2 regions of the Ureibacillus sp. FSL K6-2830 genome follow, and region 2 is predicted to be linked to the other one. Evidence: predicted binding sites of a transcription regulator. Region 2 holds the regulator's gene; the other holds the start of a gene.
What was found. Region 2 encodes NrdR, which represses ribonucleotide reductase genes. Its sites were predicted from a motif close to AACACNATATATNGTGTT; they were not measured.
Positions count from the first base shown of each region.

Region 1: a site for NrdR is predicted at 4,209-4,226, ahead of NSU17_RS00875 (vitamin B12-dependent ribonucleotide reductase). Genes of this name have one in related genera too.

Region 1 is NZ_JBBOQR010000001.1:172,090-180,845, reverse strand. It holds gene gcvPA (aminomethyl-transferring glycine dehydrogenase subunit GcvPA) at 1-1,098, shown strand, start outside; gene gcvPB (aminomethyl-transferring glycine dehydrogenase subunit GcvPB) at 1,091-2,554, shown strand; gene NSU17_RS00885 (rhodanese-like domain-containing protein) at 2,713-3,081, opposite strand; gene NSU17_RS00880 (lipoate--protein ligase family protein) at 3,203-4,036, shown strand; gene NSU17_RS00875 (vitamin B12-dependent ribonucleotide reductase) at 4,287-6,851, shown strand; gene NSU17_RS00870 (TSUP family transporter) at 7,036-7,797, opposite strand; gene NSU17_RS00865 (DUF1385 domain-containing protein) at 7,926-8,756, opposite strand, start outside.
Region 2 is NZ_JBBOQR010000001.1:2,789,588-2,798,343, reverse strand. It holds gene thrS (threonine--tRNA ligase) at 139-2,070, opposite strand; gene dnaI (primosomal protein DnaI) at 2,484-3,419, opposite strand; gene NSU17_RS13840 (replication initiation and membrane attachment family protein) at 3,430-4,800, opposite strand; gene nrdR (transcriptional regulator NrdR) at 4,820-5,284, opposite strand; gene NSU17_RS13830 (glyceraldehyde-3-phosphate dehydrogenase) at 5,602-6,621, opposite strand; gene coaE (dephospho-CoA kinase) at 6,909-7,505, opposite strand; gene mutM (bifunctional DNA-formamidopyrimidine glycosylase/DNA-(apurinic or apyrimidinic site) lyase) at 7,519-8,391, opposite strand; gene polA (DNA polymerase I) at 8,404-8,756, opposite strand, start outside.

The DNA of each region.
Region 1 (8,756 bases), 2.6 Mb from region 2:
CCTGTTATTGTGGACCACGTTATTTCTCGGTCTGAATTCTATACTGCTTATACACCATATCAACCGGAAATTTCACAAGGTGAATTACAAGCTATTTTTGAATTCCAAACAATGATTGCCGAATTAACAGGTATGGATTTAGCAAACTCTTCCATGTATGATGGCGGAACAGCGCTTGCAGAAGCAGGGATGCTTGCTGCCGGCTCAACAAGACGTAAAAAATTGTTAGTATCTGAAGCAATCCATCCTGAATATCGTACTGTTGTAGAAACTTATGCATATGGCCAATCAATCGAAGTAGTAAATGTGCCAATGAAAGATGGAGTTACAGATATTGAAGCATTAAAAGGTATGATTGATCAAGATACTGCGGCTGTCATGGTTCAGTATCCTAACTTCTTCGGTCAAATTGAAGACTTGAAAACAATGGGTGAGCTTGTACATGAAGCGAAAGGATTATTCATTGTTTCTGCAAACCCATTAGCATTAGGTGTGTTAACGCCTCCTGGAAAACTTGGAGCTGACATTACTGTAGGGGATGCACAACCATTTGGTATTCCTGAAAGTTTTGGAGGACCACACTGCGGTTATTTTGCTACGACTTCAAAATTAATGCGTAAAGTGCCTGGCCGTTTAGTAGGACAAACAGTAGACCAAGACGGACGTCGCGGTTTCGTATTAACATTACAAGCTCGCGAACAACATATTCGCCGTGAAAAAGCAACTTCTAACATTTGTTCGAATCAAGCATTGCTTGCTCTTGCTGCATCCGTTACTATGACAGCTTTAGGTAAACGCGGTATTCAAGAAATGGCAAAGCAAAACATCGTGAAAACTCGTTATGCAAAAACAGCGTTTGAGCAAGCTGGATTTACAGTTCCATTCCAAGGTGCTCACTTCAACGAAATCGTTGTAAAAGTAAACAAACCAGTGAGTGAATTAAACAAAAGATTATTAGAAAAAGGCATTATCGGTGGTTATGATTTAGGCCGCGATTATCCTGAACTTGAAAACCATGTGCTTATTGCCGTAACAGAATTGCATACGAAAGAAGAAATTGATCAATTAGTGCAAGAAATGGGGGCTTACAATGCATAACGAAAATCAACCGCTCATTTTTGAATTATCGAAGGAAGGACGCATTGGCTACAGTTTGCCAGAATTAGATGTGCCAGAGGTAGAATTATCAGAATTAGTTCCACAAGAATATTTACGTGAAGAACCTGCTGAATTACCGGAAGTTTCAGAATTGGATATTATGCGCCACTATACAGCATTATCTCGCCGCAATCATGGCGTAGATTCCGGATTTTATCCACTAGGTTCTTGTACGATGAAATACAATCCAAAAATTAATGAAGAAGTTGCCCGCTTCTCTGGATTCGCGAATATTCACCCGTTACAAGACGAGTCAACAGTTCAAGGTGCAATGGAATTAATGTACGAACTTCAAACAGCTTTAAAAGAAATTACAGGTATGGATGAAGTTACATTACAACCTGCTGCGGGTGCGCATGGAGAATGGACAGCATTAATGATGATTCGTGCTTTCCATGAAGCAAATGGGGAAGGTCATCGTAATAAAGTAATCGTTCCAGACTCTGCACACGGAACAAACCCAGCTAGTGCTACTGTTGCTGGATTTGAAACAATTACAGTAAAATCGGATGAAAATGGTTTAGTTGACTTGGAAGATTTACGTCGAGTAGTTGGGGAAGATACAGCGGCACTTATGCTGACAAATCCAAATACGCTCGGGCTATTTGAAGAGCACATCATTGAAATTGCGGATATCGTGCATAGCGTGGGCGGCAAAGTGTATTATGATGGAGCCAACCTAAATGCGATCATGTCGAAAGTTCGTCCGGGAGATATGGGATTTGACTGTGTACACTTGAATTTACACAAAACATTCACAGGTCCACACGGCGGTGGAGGTCCTGGTTCTGGTCCTGTAGGGGTAAAAGCAGATTTAATTCCATTCTTGCCGAAACCAGTATTAGTGAAAAAAGAAGATGGCACGTTCCATTTTGATTATGATCGTCCACAATCCATTGGCCGTGTAAAACCATTCTACGGAAACTTCGGCATCAATGTGCGTGCTTATACGTATATTCGTTCAATGGGTCCTGAAGGATTAAAATTAGTAACAGAATATGCAGTATTAAATGCGAACTACATGATGCGCAAACTACAACCTTACTTTGACCTTCCTTATGATCGTCATTGTAAACACGAATTTGTTTTATCCGGTCGACGTCAAAAGAAACTGGGTGTTCGTACGTTGGATATTGCGAAACGACTACTTGATTTCGGTTATCATCCACCAACAATTTACTTCCCATTAAATGTGGAAGAGGGGATGATGATTGAGCCTACAGAAACAGAATCGAAAGAAACTTTAGATGCGTTCTGTGATGCACTGATTCAAATCGCAAAAGAAGCGGAAGAGAATCCGTCTATTGTACAAGAAGCACCACATACAACTGTTGTGAGTCGATTAGATGAAACTCAAGCTGCTAGAAATCCAATTTTGCGTTATCAAAAACAATAGCGTTCACAATAAAAATATCCATGAGTGCATCTCATGGATATTTTTTACTACTTTTAAAACTAGCTATTTTAAAGATGATATATGACATGAGTAAAATATCATAAATGTTGTTGGCGAATCATGTCATTTCTTTAAATATAGGAATTTCAACAGGCAAACTAATTTTTTGTTTTAATTTTACCAGTCCAAGTTTTGAAACCGCCTTGAAGTTGATACAATTGATTGTAACCTTTTTTCTTTAAGAAAAGAGCTGCCCTAGAACTTCTTGTCATATTTTGACAATATAAATATACAGGAAGATCTGGACGAATTTCTTTGTAACGTTGACGCAATTGAGAAAAAGGAATATTACGTGCACCTAAAATGTGACCAGAATCAAATTCTTTTGTTTCTCGAACATCGATTAATTGAGCTTTTCGATATCCTTTAATAAATTCTTCTTGCGTCAAATTAGTAACAGATTTTTTTAAACGGAATGAACTTACTAAAACATAGATAATGATAAGTCCTAGGATTGTTGCAATCATATATAATACTGTCGCCACTTCTAAAATTCTCCTTTCTATTTACATAGAACATTATAAATAAGAAATTGGCATTCGTCCATTCAGTTTGATACAATAAAAAAGTTGTGAGGAGGAAAACAAGTTGAAAACGAAATGGTATTTCATTAATTCAGGACCATGCAGTCCTTCTTATAATATGGCATTAGACGAGGCATTACTCGATTTTCATAGTAGAGGCGAAATTCCACCAGTCATTCGATTTTACGAGTGGAATCCGCCAACCCTTTCTATTGGATATTTCCAAAGAGCACATCGAGACATTGATTTTGATGCTTTAAAAGCGCAAAATATTGGCTTTGTTCGGAGACCTACTGGTGGAAGAGCAGTTCTTCATGACAGCGAATTGACATATAGCATCATCGTTACAGAACAATACCCAAATATGCCTGAAACGGTTACAGAAGCTTATCGTTTTTTAAGCGAAGGCTTGTTAAAAGGGTTCCACAATTTAGGGTTAGATGCATATTTCAGCATCCCTGATACGGAGGAAAAACAAGAAGCATTGAAAAAACCAAAAAGTGCAGTTTGTTTTGATGCTCCAAGCTGGTATGAACTCGTTGTAGAAGGAAAGAAAGTTGCTGGAAGTGCGCAAACTAGACAAAAGGGTGTCGTTTTACAGCACGGTGCGATTTTATTGGATCTCGATGAGGACAAGCTGTTGTCTCTGTTCAAATTCCCTTCCGAAGAGGCAAAAGAGCGGATGCGAAAACAATTGCCGGAAAGAGCAGTTGCAATTAACCGTTTATCAACACGACGCATCACTATTGAGGAATGCATTCATGCATTCAAAAAAGGATTTGAAGAAGCTTTACAAATTGAACTTGTTCCATATGAATTAACAGAAGAACAAAAGGAATATGTGAAAAAATTAGAAGAAGAAAAATATGCAAATGATGAATGGAATTTCAGAAAGTAATTAAAAATTATCGTTCAAAAATCGTGACTAAAATTTAATAATCAGCTCCAAACTTAGAAATTTCTAAGATTCATAGAAATTATTATTTGTCAACCCCTTGAATCGATTCTAGTTATGAGGTAATCTTTTCTAAGTAGAACGAAACAATATATTGTATGTTCATTTTACTAGACATACAATATATTGTGTTTTATTGTTTATATATGGGAAATGATAGATAAATTATATATGTGCTAAGGGAGGCTGGCAGATGGTAATGGTAGATTCTTATACGACCATCCTCATTGATCAACTAAACAAAGATATTGAACAATTTCCACAAGTTCATTCAATTACTCCAGATATGCATATAACGCATAAAGGTGTATCGAGATTAGTCATGATTGACCGATACTCATTCAAGGATACGGAAAAGAAAACATTAAAACCTGGAGATTTTGTTGTATTAACAATTAAAGAAGATCCAAAGTTTCCAGCTCGAGGATTAGGTTATATCCAATCAATTGATTGGAATGCTAATAAAGCAGAAGTATTAATTGAAGAAGAATACAGAAATGTACTCGATGATCCAAAAGAACAAGAAACAGGCATCATCGTTCGTTCTCTAGATGTTATTGAAAAGCCTCTAGAAATTTTTTATGAACAAATTGCGAAACGAAATGCAACAGGCTTATCGGCTGTTGAACAAACAGAAGAAAAACGCAATGAATGGTTCCAAAAATTTTACGAGCAATTAGCTTCTTTAAAGTTCGTGCCGGCTGGACGAGTTCTATACGGTGCAGGTTCAGGAACGCAAGTCACATACTTCAACTGCTATGTAATGCCTTTCGTTCCAGATAGCCGAGAAGGTATTAGTGAACATCGCAAAAAGGTAATGGAAATTATGAGCCGCGGAGGCGGTGTTGGTACAAACGGTTCAACACTAAGACCTCGCAATACGCTTGCAAGAGGGGTCAATGGAAAATCAAGCGGTTCTGTATCATGGCTTGATGATATTGCGAAACTTACACATCTTGTCGAACAAGGTGGTTCGCGTCGGGGAGCACAAATGATCATGCTCGCTGATTGGCATCCAGATATTGTTGAATTTATCATTTCCAAAATGCAAAATCCTCGTATTTTGCGCTATTTAATTGAAAATATGGAAGATGAATCAATCGTTCGCCATGCGAAAGAAAAATTAAAATTCAAACCATTAACCCCGCTTGAAGAAGCGATGTATCAAGGAATCCTAAACTATAAAAACATCCCTGGTTTAGGAGGATTTAGCGAAGCAATTATTAAAGAGGCGGAAACAAAGCTTCGCGATGGCGGAACGTACACTGTGCATAATCCAGACTTTTTAACGGGTGCCAATATCTCTGTTACTATTACAAATGAATTTATGGAAGCGGTTGAAAAAGACGAAGAATACCCGCTTCGATTCCCAGATGTAGAAAACTATACGCCGGAAGAAATGGCAATTTACAATGAGAAATGGCACAAAATTGGTGACGTGCGCGAGTGGGAAGCTCTCGGTTACGGAGTGCGCACTTATCGCAAAATTAAAGCACGAGAACTTTGGAAATTAATTAATATATGTGCAACTTATGCTGCAGAACCAGGTATTTTCTTCATCGATAATGCCAATGAAATGACAAATGCCCGCGCTTATGGCCAAAAAGTTGTTGCGACAAACCCTTGTGGTGAGCAACCGCTTGCGCCGTATTCAGTATGTAACTTAGCAGCAGTGAATTTAGCTCAATTTGCATTGAAAGATGAAAAAACAGTGGACTTTGAGGCATTAAAAGAAACAGTTCGCGTTGGCGTTCGCATGCAAGATAATGTCATTGATGCAACTCCGTATTTCCTTGAAGAAAACCGTAGACAAGCTCTAGGTGAGCGACGTATCGGTCTTGGAGTAATGGGCTTAGCTGATCTACTAATTTACTGCGAAAAAGAATATGGTTCAGAAGAAGGAAACAAGCTTGTCGATCAAGTTTTCGAAACGATTGCGACAACTGCTTACGAAACGTCCATTGAACTAGCAAAAGAACGTGGCAGCTTCCCATTCTTAGTAGGTGAAACAGAAGAGGAAACAAAACGCTTACGTGAAGCATTCATTAATACTGGTTACATGAAACGCATGCCAGAACATATTCGTCAAGGGGTACTTGAATATGGCATCCGAAATTCCCATCTGTTAACTGTTGCTCCAACTGGTTCAACAGGTACTATGGTGGGAGTTGCAACTGGTTTAGAACCTTATTTCTCTTTCACATATTATCGTTCTGGTCGCCTAGGAAAATTCATCGAAGTAAAAGCAGAAATTGTTCAAGAATACTTAGAAAAGCATCCTGAAGTAAATGAACATCACTTACCTCACTGGTTTGTAACAGCGATGGATTTGACGCCAGAAGCTCATGCAGATGTTCAATGTATCATTCAACGTTGGGTAGATTCATCTATCTCTAAAACGGTAAATGCACCGAAAGGATACACGGTGGAACAAGTAGAAAAAGTTTATGAACGTTTATATAGAGGTGGAGCAAAAGGTGGAACGGTTTACGTTGACGGTAGCCGTGATTCGCAAGTGTTAACATTAAAAGCGGAAATGACGCAAGAAGAGCAGTTAACATTTGAAGAATTGCAGGATGAGCCTGTTGAAAAGCCAGTAGTATTGTTAGAAACAATTGCTCCGCTTCAACAAACAAACGTGAACATCGGTTCCGAAGTAGGAGATACATGCCCAGTTTGCCGCCAAGGAACAGTAGAAGAAATTGGTGGATGCAACACATGTACCGTATGTGGTGCCCAACTAAAATGTGGTTTATAATTATGACAAAGTCATACTGTAAAAAGTGTGTGACCAATAAAAAATGGTTCTTTGCCAAATGGTGTTGGTGAATAAATTTTAGTGACATTATTTGGTAATATGTAATCGGATGGCTTAGGGGAAATTCGAGGTTCCCCTAAGCTTTTTTTATATTTTCTAATTTGCGAAAATCAGCAAACGATCATTAGAAAAAATAATCATAGCTATTTTTCGCTAGTAAAATTAATGTCGTGACGATAAATAAAATACGAACAACAGTAGTTCCTTGTTTCAATGCAAACTTTGTTCCTACATAGGCACCACATATCATGGAAATCCCCATGATTATTCCGTAGATGAACAATACTTCCCCGAGTATGAAAAACATCACTAATGCTGCAAGATTACTAGTAAAGTTTAATAATTTTGCATTTCCTGATGCTTGTAAAAAATCAAAACCTATCATTAAAAATACAAAAATGATAAAAGAACCTGTTCCTGGACCAAAAAAACCATCATAAAATCCGATGGCGAGTAAAGAACAAAGGAAAACGATTTTTCGTTTCCACGTCAATTCTTTTTTCTTTTCAATTTGCCCCCAGTCTTTTTTTATTACTGTGTAAATGAAAACTAGAAGCAGCATGATAATCACAAGGGGTTTTAAAATTGCTGGATCCAATAAATGAACGGTCCAGGCACCAAGCATGGAAAAGATAAAAACGAAAGGAACAATTGGCCCTAACAGTTTCATATCTACTTTACCAGCTTTTAGGAATGTTAGAGTGCTTGTTAAATTTCCCATCGTTGCTGCTAATTTATTCGTTGCGATGGCACTAGCTGGCGGGAGTCCAACAAACATCAGTGCTGGTACGGTTATTAAACCTCCGCCACCTACAATGGCATTTAAAAAAGCTCCTAAAAAACCAAAAAATATAAGAAGTATTACGGTTATGACATCAATTTCCATTTCTCTATCCCCCATATTTTTTTATAAAAGTAATGTTACCGAATTGGTAGGGGAGAGTAAATATTTTGGTTTTTTTGGTATAAAAAAAGACGTTCCAGCAATCATATGCTGTGACGTCTTTTCATTGATTAGTCGTGATTCAATTGGGCGATGATTTCTGGATTGTTTTCGATTTCATGTAGCTTCTTAAAGGAAGCAATTGAAACTTCTACCATGTCATCATCCGGTTCTTTTGTTGTTAATAACTGCAACCATAATCCTGGATATCCTAAATAGCATAATACTGGTATATCTCTTAAAGAATTAGTAAATTGCAATACCTCATAGGAAACGCCTAATACGACAGGGATTAATAAGATACGAATCAGCACACGGAACCATAATGGATCAACGGGGAAGAATAAGTAAATGAACATCCCGACAATGACCGTAAATAAAATGAAGCTTGAACCACAACGGTAATGTAATCTTGATTGTTTTTGCACATTTTCAACTGTTAATTCAAGTCCGTTTTCGTAACAATTAATGACCTTATGTTCGGCTCCATGGTATTGAAAAACTCGACGAATGATAGGCGTTAACGAGATGAAATATAAATAAATCAGAAGCAAAATTAGTTTAATGCCAGTTTCCAAAAAGATTTGTGGATATTTACCGGAAACCCATGGAGAAAATAATTCGGCAATAAAAACGGGAACTAAAGTAAAGACAAATTTACCAAATAAAAAAGAAAGAATCCCGACAATTGCAACGCCGAATATCATTTCTAGCTTTGATAATTCCTGGCCATCTTCCTCTTCGCCGGGCGTCACATCGTAACGATCACTAGAAAATTGTAAATGTTTAGAACCGATTCCAGCGGATTCAATAATGGCTATATTTCCTCGGATGAAAGGAATTTTTTTAAGCTTTTGCATCCAAGGTTTTTTAGGTTTTTTCGCATAGTAATATTCAATGGA
Region 2 (8,756 bases):
AAATTCTTTAACGAATACTAGCTATCGTGCAATGATTAAAATTATAAACTAAAGCATTTTAAAAAATCAAGATGCCCTTTGCTAAGCTCCGGGCATCTTCCACACTAATCAAAAATACAAATCATCTTTGTATCCCGTTTACACTCTTGCGTCCTTTTTGATATCTTCAAGGAATTGTTCGAATGGAACTGTTTCGGAATCTTTAGATCCATATCTGCGAATATTTACCGCATTCGCTTCCACTTCTTTATCTCCTAATACCAACATGTATGGGATTTTCTTCATTTGTGCTTCACGGATTTTATATCCTAACTTTTCTTCACGAACATCCAATTCTACGCGAATACCAGCTTTACGAAGTGTTTCTTCCACTTGTTTTGCATAATCAAAATGCACTTCGTTTGATACAGGTATCACTACTGCTTGAACTGGTGCCAACCAAGTTGGGAACGCACCTTTATACTCTTCAATTAGGAATGCAACAAAGCGTTCCATTGTCGATACAATACCACGATGAATTACAACTGGACGATGTTTTTCTCCATCTTCTCCGATATATGTTAAATCAAAGCGCTCTGGTTGCAAGAAGTCAAGTTGCACAGTTGATAATGTTTCTTCTTTACCAATAGCAGTTTTTACTTGTACATCCAATTTAGGACCATAGAATGCCGCTTCGCCTTCCGCTTCAAAATATTCAAGGCCTAGGTCATCCATTGCTTCTTTTAACATGCTTTGAGCACGTTCCCACATTTCATCGTCGTCATAATACTTTTCTGTATCTTCTGGATCACGGTAAGATAAGCGGAAACGATAATCTTTAATATCGAAATCTTTATAAACATCTAAAATTAAGTTAACTACTCGTTTAAACTCATCTTTAATTTGGTCTGGACGAACGAAGATATGGGCATCATTCAACGTCATTCCGCGCACACGTTGTAATCCAGATAAACCACCAGATGCTTCATAACGGTGCATCATACCAAGTTCGGCAATTCGAATCGGCAACTCGCGGTAAGAGTGCATGCTGTTCTTGTACACCATCATATGGTGTGGACAGTTCATTGGACGAAGCACAAGTGTTTCGTTATCCATTTCCATTGGAGGGAACATATCTTCAGAATAGTGATGCCAATGTCCAGATGTTTCATATAAACTTTTAGAACCTAGCACTGGAGTATATACATGCTGATAACCAAGACTGATTTCTTTATCAACAATATAGCGTTCGATGATGCGACGAATTGTTGCACCATTTGGCAACCAAATTGGTAACCCTTGCCCTACAGTTTGAGATAAAGTAAATAGCTCAAGTTCCTTACCAATTTTACGGTGATCTCGTTCTCTTGCCTCTTCAAGCATTTGTAAGTGTTGTTTTAAATCTTCTTTATTGAAGAATGCTGTGCCGTAAATACGTTGAAGCATTTTGTTGTTAGAATCACCACGCCAATATGCTCCAGCTAAAGAAAGCAATTTAAACTCTTTTAATTTGCCTGTAGATGGAACGTGCACTCCACGGCAAAGATCGAAAAATTCCCCTTGATAGTATATAGAGACTTGTTCCCCTTCTGGAATCGCATCAAGTAATTCCAATTTATATTCATCGCCGATTTCTTCATAAATTTTGCGCGCTTCTTCGCGAGTAACGTTTTTACGTACGATCTCAAGGTTTTCAGAAATGATTTTTTTCATTTCTTTTTCTATTTTTGGAAAATCATCTGCAGATATTGGTGTTGGTGAGTCGATATCGTAGTAAAACCCACCTTCAATTACAGGACCAATCCCAAGTTTCACACCAGGGAATAAACGTTTTACTGCTTGAGCTGTTAAATGAGCAGTAGAGTGGCGCAATATTTCTAATGCATCTTCATGTTCTGGTGTAATGATTTCAATAGCACCATCTTCCTCAATTGGTGTTTTTAAATCTAATAACTTACCATTGATTTTACCTGCTAACGCTTTTTTACGTAATCCTGGGCTGATGGAAGCTGCCACATCATCAGTAGAAGTTCCTTTAGGAAACTCCTTTACAGCACCGTCTGGAAATGTTAATTGAATCACTTCAGACATACTCAAATTCTCCTTTACTATATTTTTTGATGCAAAATTTTTAGCTATTCTGTATTCATAGAAATCAAAAATTAATAAAGCTAAACAGTTGAAACCTAAAATAAAAAAACGCCATCCCAATAAAGGGACGACGCGATCGCTCGTGGTTCCACCCTTCTTCCTTCCGAAATAAAATTTCAGACGAAGCTCTAGGTCGGTGTAACGTACCGAAAACGTTAGCGGATTGTTCCCCGCTAATGCTCCGAGGTAGTAAAGTGTTGCGTCGTACTAGGAAACTTCCAGCCTAGGTTTCCCTCTCTATAAGCCGTTTCACAAACTTCGTGTCCTCTTCACCGCAAAATATTTTTCATCATCATAATGAAAGTATACGCTGAGTTTTTTAGAAATGCAACTATCGAAATAGACAAAGCTTTTTAAAGTCTCCTATTTCTTCCTGTCATTCGAATAGGAAACGTCACGGCTTTAATTCGCTCCATAATTCTTGCCGCTTTCACTACATCCATCTCACCACGAGAAGTTTCTGCTAGATGAATTTCCAATTGTTTATAATCTAAATTCGATGTAATAAAGGTTGGTAGCTGCTCACTCATTCGATAATGTAAAATGGATCCTAAGATTTCATCCCTCGCCCAGCTTGTTAATGATTCCGCACCAATATCATCGAGCATCAATACTGGAGCTTGTTTCACATAATCGACTTTCTCCTGAAGTGTTTGATCGTGGATGGAATTTTTTAATTCCCTTAAAAATTCAGGTACAAATACAAGAACTGACGGGACTTTTAAACTGGCGAGTTCGTTGGCAATCGCACCTAGTACAAAGGATTTCCCAACACCAAACTCTCCATACAAGTAAAACCCTTTTTTCGGTAATTCCCCTGAATTTTTGATATGAGCAACAAAATCAGCTGCATAATTAAGTATTTCAACCCGCGATTCATCATCAATCTCTAAATCTTTCAATGTTGCAGATAATACATCTTTTGGCATGTACATGCTTGAAATCATCGATTCAATTTCTCTGCGTTCATCCTCAATGATTTTTTGTTTGCATCGTTCATATTCAACATCTATGGAATTTTGAGCGATATACAGTTTTGGAACAAACCCTTTTAAATAATTAGTGCATTTTTCTGTCGAACCGCAGTTGCAACATTCGCTCGTTTGGCTAATATATTCATATAGCTTTGCTAAACTGCGTTCAACCATCTCTTTATTAACCACATCATCATGTTCTTTTAAAAATTTTTGAACGTTCGGATGTTCTAAAATTTGATTTCGGATGGCATTGTATCTTTCTTGAAAGGATGGAATTTGCACTTTATTTAAAGATTTTTTGATCGATTCGATGGTTGGTCACCTACCCGTCTACAACTCCAAGTTTTTGCAATATTTTTTTACGTTCTTCTTCAAAGTTAATTTTTTGTTTTGTGGACTGTTCTTCCTCTTTCCGAGGTTCGTTTCGTTTATAGAACCATTCTGGTATCTTTTCTTCCCTTATATTTCTGTATGGCTGTTTTCTATAGTTTAAATTAGAAGACTTTTTCTCTTCGTTTTCTTGTTTCCACTTATTATATTGATCCCGTTCTGTGCGAGCAAGTTCCATTGCTTCCTTCGCCGTTCGAACATTTTTCCTCATCCAATGGTCCGCAATTCGTTCAACATATTTGCGTGGCAATTTCATGTCTGTAGTTAGCATAACATATTCAAGCAATACATTGACAACTCCGACGGGCATGCCATGTTTCAATATTAAATCTTCTGCTATTTCGACAGAAGATGGCACTGGCTCTTTTCCGTTATTAATGTCTCTTAACACTTGAACGGGTGGGGTTGTTTCAAGGTAATCAATTAACTCTTGTTCTTTCGTTAAAGGCTGATTTTGTATTTCTTGCGGTTTCATTTCAAAAGTTTTTTCAAGTTTCGGCACTTCTTTAGAAATCGTTAATTTATAATAATCTGATGCAGCTTTTTTCAATCTATCTAACGAAATTCGCATTTCATCATCAATCGCTAAAATAACAACCTTCTGCATATCAAGTGGAGAGAATTGATAGAGGAAGGCTATCTTTGCAATCCATTCTTTTACTTCAATTGTAAATACACTGGTAGGAATCAATTGTTCCGATAACCCAGCTTGCAATAAAGCAAAATCAAATTGTTCATAATAGAATGGATAATTGCGATTTTTTGTTTCTAGGTTGGGTTCGATGAATTCTTGGGGAACATTCGTATGAATGGGTTTGTACACATCCATAAATGTTCTTGATACTTCTTTAAAAGAATCCATGTTCATTCGCTTGATGAATCGTTTCCGAAGTTTACGGTATGCTTGTTCTCCAATTTTACTGAAAAGAAACATCGATAATAACGGATCTTGAAAAAATGTCTCTGCATCAAGAGGACGCACTAATTCATATAAAAAGAAACGATTTTCTCCTTCTTCTTTTCGATATGTTCTTAATAAACCGATTGCTTCTAATGAAATACGGGCTTGAAACACTTTACCAATCGGCATATCTAACACATTCATTAAATAATAATGATTTAAAGTTTCCCTATGAGCATCTTCACCTTCTGCCCATAAAGTTAAATATAGGCTAATAGGTTCCGGACCAGTAAGTGGCTGATAGAAAAGCGTTAATAGTTGTCGTTCATGGGAAGATAGAGAATGAGGGAGAATAATGTCAAAATGATCCTTCGGTTGAAGCTCTTTATACAAATGAACCAATTTTGCTTTCCCCCTATAACTACTTTTTTGGCTGTCGATTCAATAATTCTGTTAACTCTTGCATAAACACATTAATATCTTTGAATTGTCTGTAAACAGATGCAAAACGAACATAAGCCACTTCATCCACCTTTGCAAGCTCATCCATTACCATTTCTCCAACATCTACAGAACTTACTTCCGAATTTCCTAGTCTTCTTAATTCTTTTTCAATAGAAAAGACGATTTGTTCAAGTTGTTCTAATGATACTGGACGTTTTTCGCAAGCGCGAATTAGCCCTCTTAACACTTTTTCTCGGCTAAATTCTTCCCTGGACCCATCTTTTTTCACTACAATTAATGGCGTTTCTTCTATTTTTTCAAAAGTAGTGAATCGGAAACCGCAAGATTCGCATTCACGACGTCTACGTATCTCTTTATTATCATCAACGGGTCTGGAATCTATGACACGCGTTCCATTGTAATAACAACTTGGACATCTCATAAAAATTTCTCCCTGTCTAGTATATTTAACATTATTATATCAAATAACATAGGAAGTAACACTTTTCCTAGTACATAATCTCTAATGGAAGATGATAGGTTTTCATTTTAATATACTTCCAACCAAAAATCGAGGTTATTTATATTGAATTTCATTAGAATGATTGGTAGCACTTTCAATGCATATTTTTCGGGAGTTTTGTATATAAATAGTAATGAAAGATTATTTTATCAAGTGATATTACATAACTACAGATTATATAAAAAAGTGTAGACAAAGTCGTTGTCAGACGATGTCTACACTTTATCAACTATTTATTATGCAGTTACCGCTTCAAGTGCTTTTACAACTTTTTTCGTTAAATCAATTACGCGTGCAGAGTAACCCCATTCATTATCGTACCAAGCCATTACTTTAACTTTTCTTGTACCCATTACCATTGTTAATTGTGCATCAATTGTAGATGAATATGTTGTTGTATTGTAATCAACAGATACAAGTGGTTCTTCGCTATAGTTTAGGATACCTTTTAATGAACCTTCACTTGCTTTTCTGAAAGCTTCGTTCACTTGTTCAGCTGTTACATCTTGTTTTAAGTCGACTACTAAGTCTACTAATGAAACATTTGGAGTTGGTACACGAAGAGCTAAACCATGGATTTTTCCTTCCATTTCAGGAATTACTTTACTTAATGCTTTTGCTGCACCAGTCGTAGTTGGAATAATGCTTTGACCACATGCACGAGCACGGCGTAAATCTTTATGCATGTTGTCTAGATTTTTTTGGTCATTTGTATATGCGTGAACTGTTGTCATTAAACCGTTTTCAATACCAAATTGTTCATGCAACACTTTTACAACCGGAGCTAAGCAGTTTGTTGTACAAGATGCATTTGAAATGATGTGGTGTTTTGACACGTCTAATACATCATCATTAACACCCATTACAATTGTTACGTCTTCGTTTTTACCTGGCGCTGTTAAAATTACTTTTTTTGCACCTGCTTCTAAATGAAGAGCTGCTTTTTCGCGATCATTGAATTTACCTGTTGCTTCGATAACTAAGTCTACTCCAAGTTCTTTCCACGGTAATTTTGCAGGATCGCGTTCAGCAATTAATTGAACACGTTTACCGTTGACGATTAAAGCATCTTCCTCATACTCTACAGTTCCATCAAAATGTCCATGAATTGTGTCATACTTAACCATATGTGCTAATGTTTTTGCAGGATAGCTAGCATTAACTGCCACTATATTTAAATCTTCTTGAACAATCGCTTGTCGGAACACCATGCGGCCAATTCGTCCAAAGCCGTTAATTGCAATAGAAACTGTCATTAATATAAGCCTCCCGTTTTACTTCAATTATGTTTACTATTTCTCAATTAGTATAGCACATTATTATAAAAGGTGTACCAATAATTCTAATAATAAAAAAGTTATTATTTTCAGAAAAATAAATGATTAAAGGGAAAAAGGTATTACTATGAGAAAATTATTTAAAATTACTGCTTAAAGTCTAACATTTCCATCGATTGCTGTTTTCATTACGTGAATGAAATGGAAAAAATTCACTTCACACAATGTTTAGAAATCAATAATTTGATCATCAATCGATGTAAAGCTTATGAAAGAACTCCCCATTCTTTCAAAATATGCTCTAATTGTTTTCGCGTCTCTTCAATTGTTCCATTATTATTTATAACCGCATCGGCTCCTTGTTCCTTTACTGCTAATGGCAGCTGAGAACGAATGCGGGCTTTTGCATCTTCCGCAGTTAATTGATTTCTTTTCATTAATCTTTCCAATTGTACATCTTCCGATACCGTCACGACTAAAATTTTATCAACAAAATGTTGAAGTTTACTTTCAAATAATAATGGAATGTCCATAATGACGGTTTTTTCACCATTAGCGATATATTCATCTCGCTGTCGCAACATTTCTTTCCGAATAGCTGGATGAATAATGCCATTTAACGTTTGACGTTTTTCTTCATCATTGAAGATAATGAATCCTAGCTTTTGCCTATTTAATTCTCCCGTCTCTGTTAGTACCTCTTCTCCAAATGCTTCAACAATTCTCTTTAACGTTTCGCTGCCAGGCTCCACTACGAGACGAGCCACCACATCTGCATCAACTATTGGCAATCCATATTCTTTTAACATGTTACTTACGGTACTTTTTCCACTTGCGATACTTCCAGTTAAACCAATAATCATATATAACACCCTTTTAACGTTGACATTTTGGACAATAAATGCTTGTTCTTCCTCCGATAATCATCGATTTCGTACTTGCATTACATGCTGGACAAACCTTTTTACCATACATTTTCAATCGATGTTGCATCCCGCCTGCTTCGCCATTGATATTGCGATAATCAGAGATTGTTGAGCCTCCCCTTTCAATACTTTCAAGTAAAACTTTCTGAATCTCTTCAAATAATGCGATTTTCCGCATTACACTGATTCGCCCAGCCTTTCTCGCAGGATGTATGCCTACTCGAAAAAGCGCTTCCGTTGCATAAATATTGCCGCAGCCGGAAATCACTTGTCCATCCATAATGACTTCCTTTATCGGTTTGTTTTTATATTTAGTAAGCTCACATTTTTCTAAAAAGTAGTTTAATGCAATTTCATCAAAAGGTTCAGGAGCCATTTGTAAAAGAGGTGGGTGCTCATCAATTGTATTTAGCAATCTCAATTCGCCAAATCTACGAATATCTGAAAATACGAGCAACTCACCAGTAGATAGTTGAAATGTGGCATGAATATGATTTCGAAACTTTTCTTCTAAAATTTCATTTTCGTTCTGAACAATAAACCAAGCACCAGTCATTCCTAAATGATTAACGAAAAGATATGGTGTATTATTTTTTTCTAAATCAATAAAAATATATTTGGCGCGGCGAAGCACCTTTTTGATTGTCATGCCGCGCATCTGTTCTTCAAATTCCCTTGGTTCCATATTTTTCACTATGCATTGTTTTCCTTGTTGATGAGCATCACAAACCGTTTTAGATAGGGCAACTTCTAAAATTGTCTTACCTTCTATTTTCGGGGATAGCGCCCGAACAACCCCTTCCACTTCTGGTAATTCAGGCATAATTTCACTTCCTTATTTCGCATCATACCAAGTATTTCCATAAGAGATGTCCACTTTTAATGGCACATCAAGTAAAATGGCACTTTCCATCACTTCTGGTACAATTTTTTCTAACTTTTCAATTTCTTCTTTCGGCGCTTCAAAAATCAATTCGTCATGTACTTGCAAAAGCAGTTTCGCTTGTAACCCTTCTGATTTCAATCTTGCGTCAATATCTAGCATCGCCTTTTTAATGATATCTGCCGCACTTCCTTGAATTGGCGTATTCATTGCTGTGCGCTCTGCAAAACTTCTTAAATTAAAGTTTTTGCTCGTAATATCAGGTAAATAACGTCGGCGGTTTAAGATCGTTGTTACATAACCTT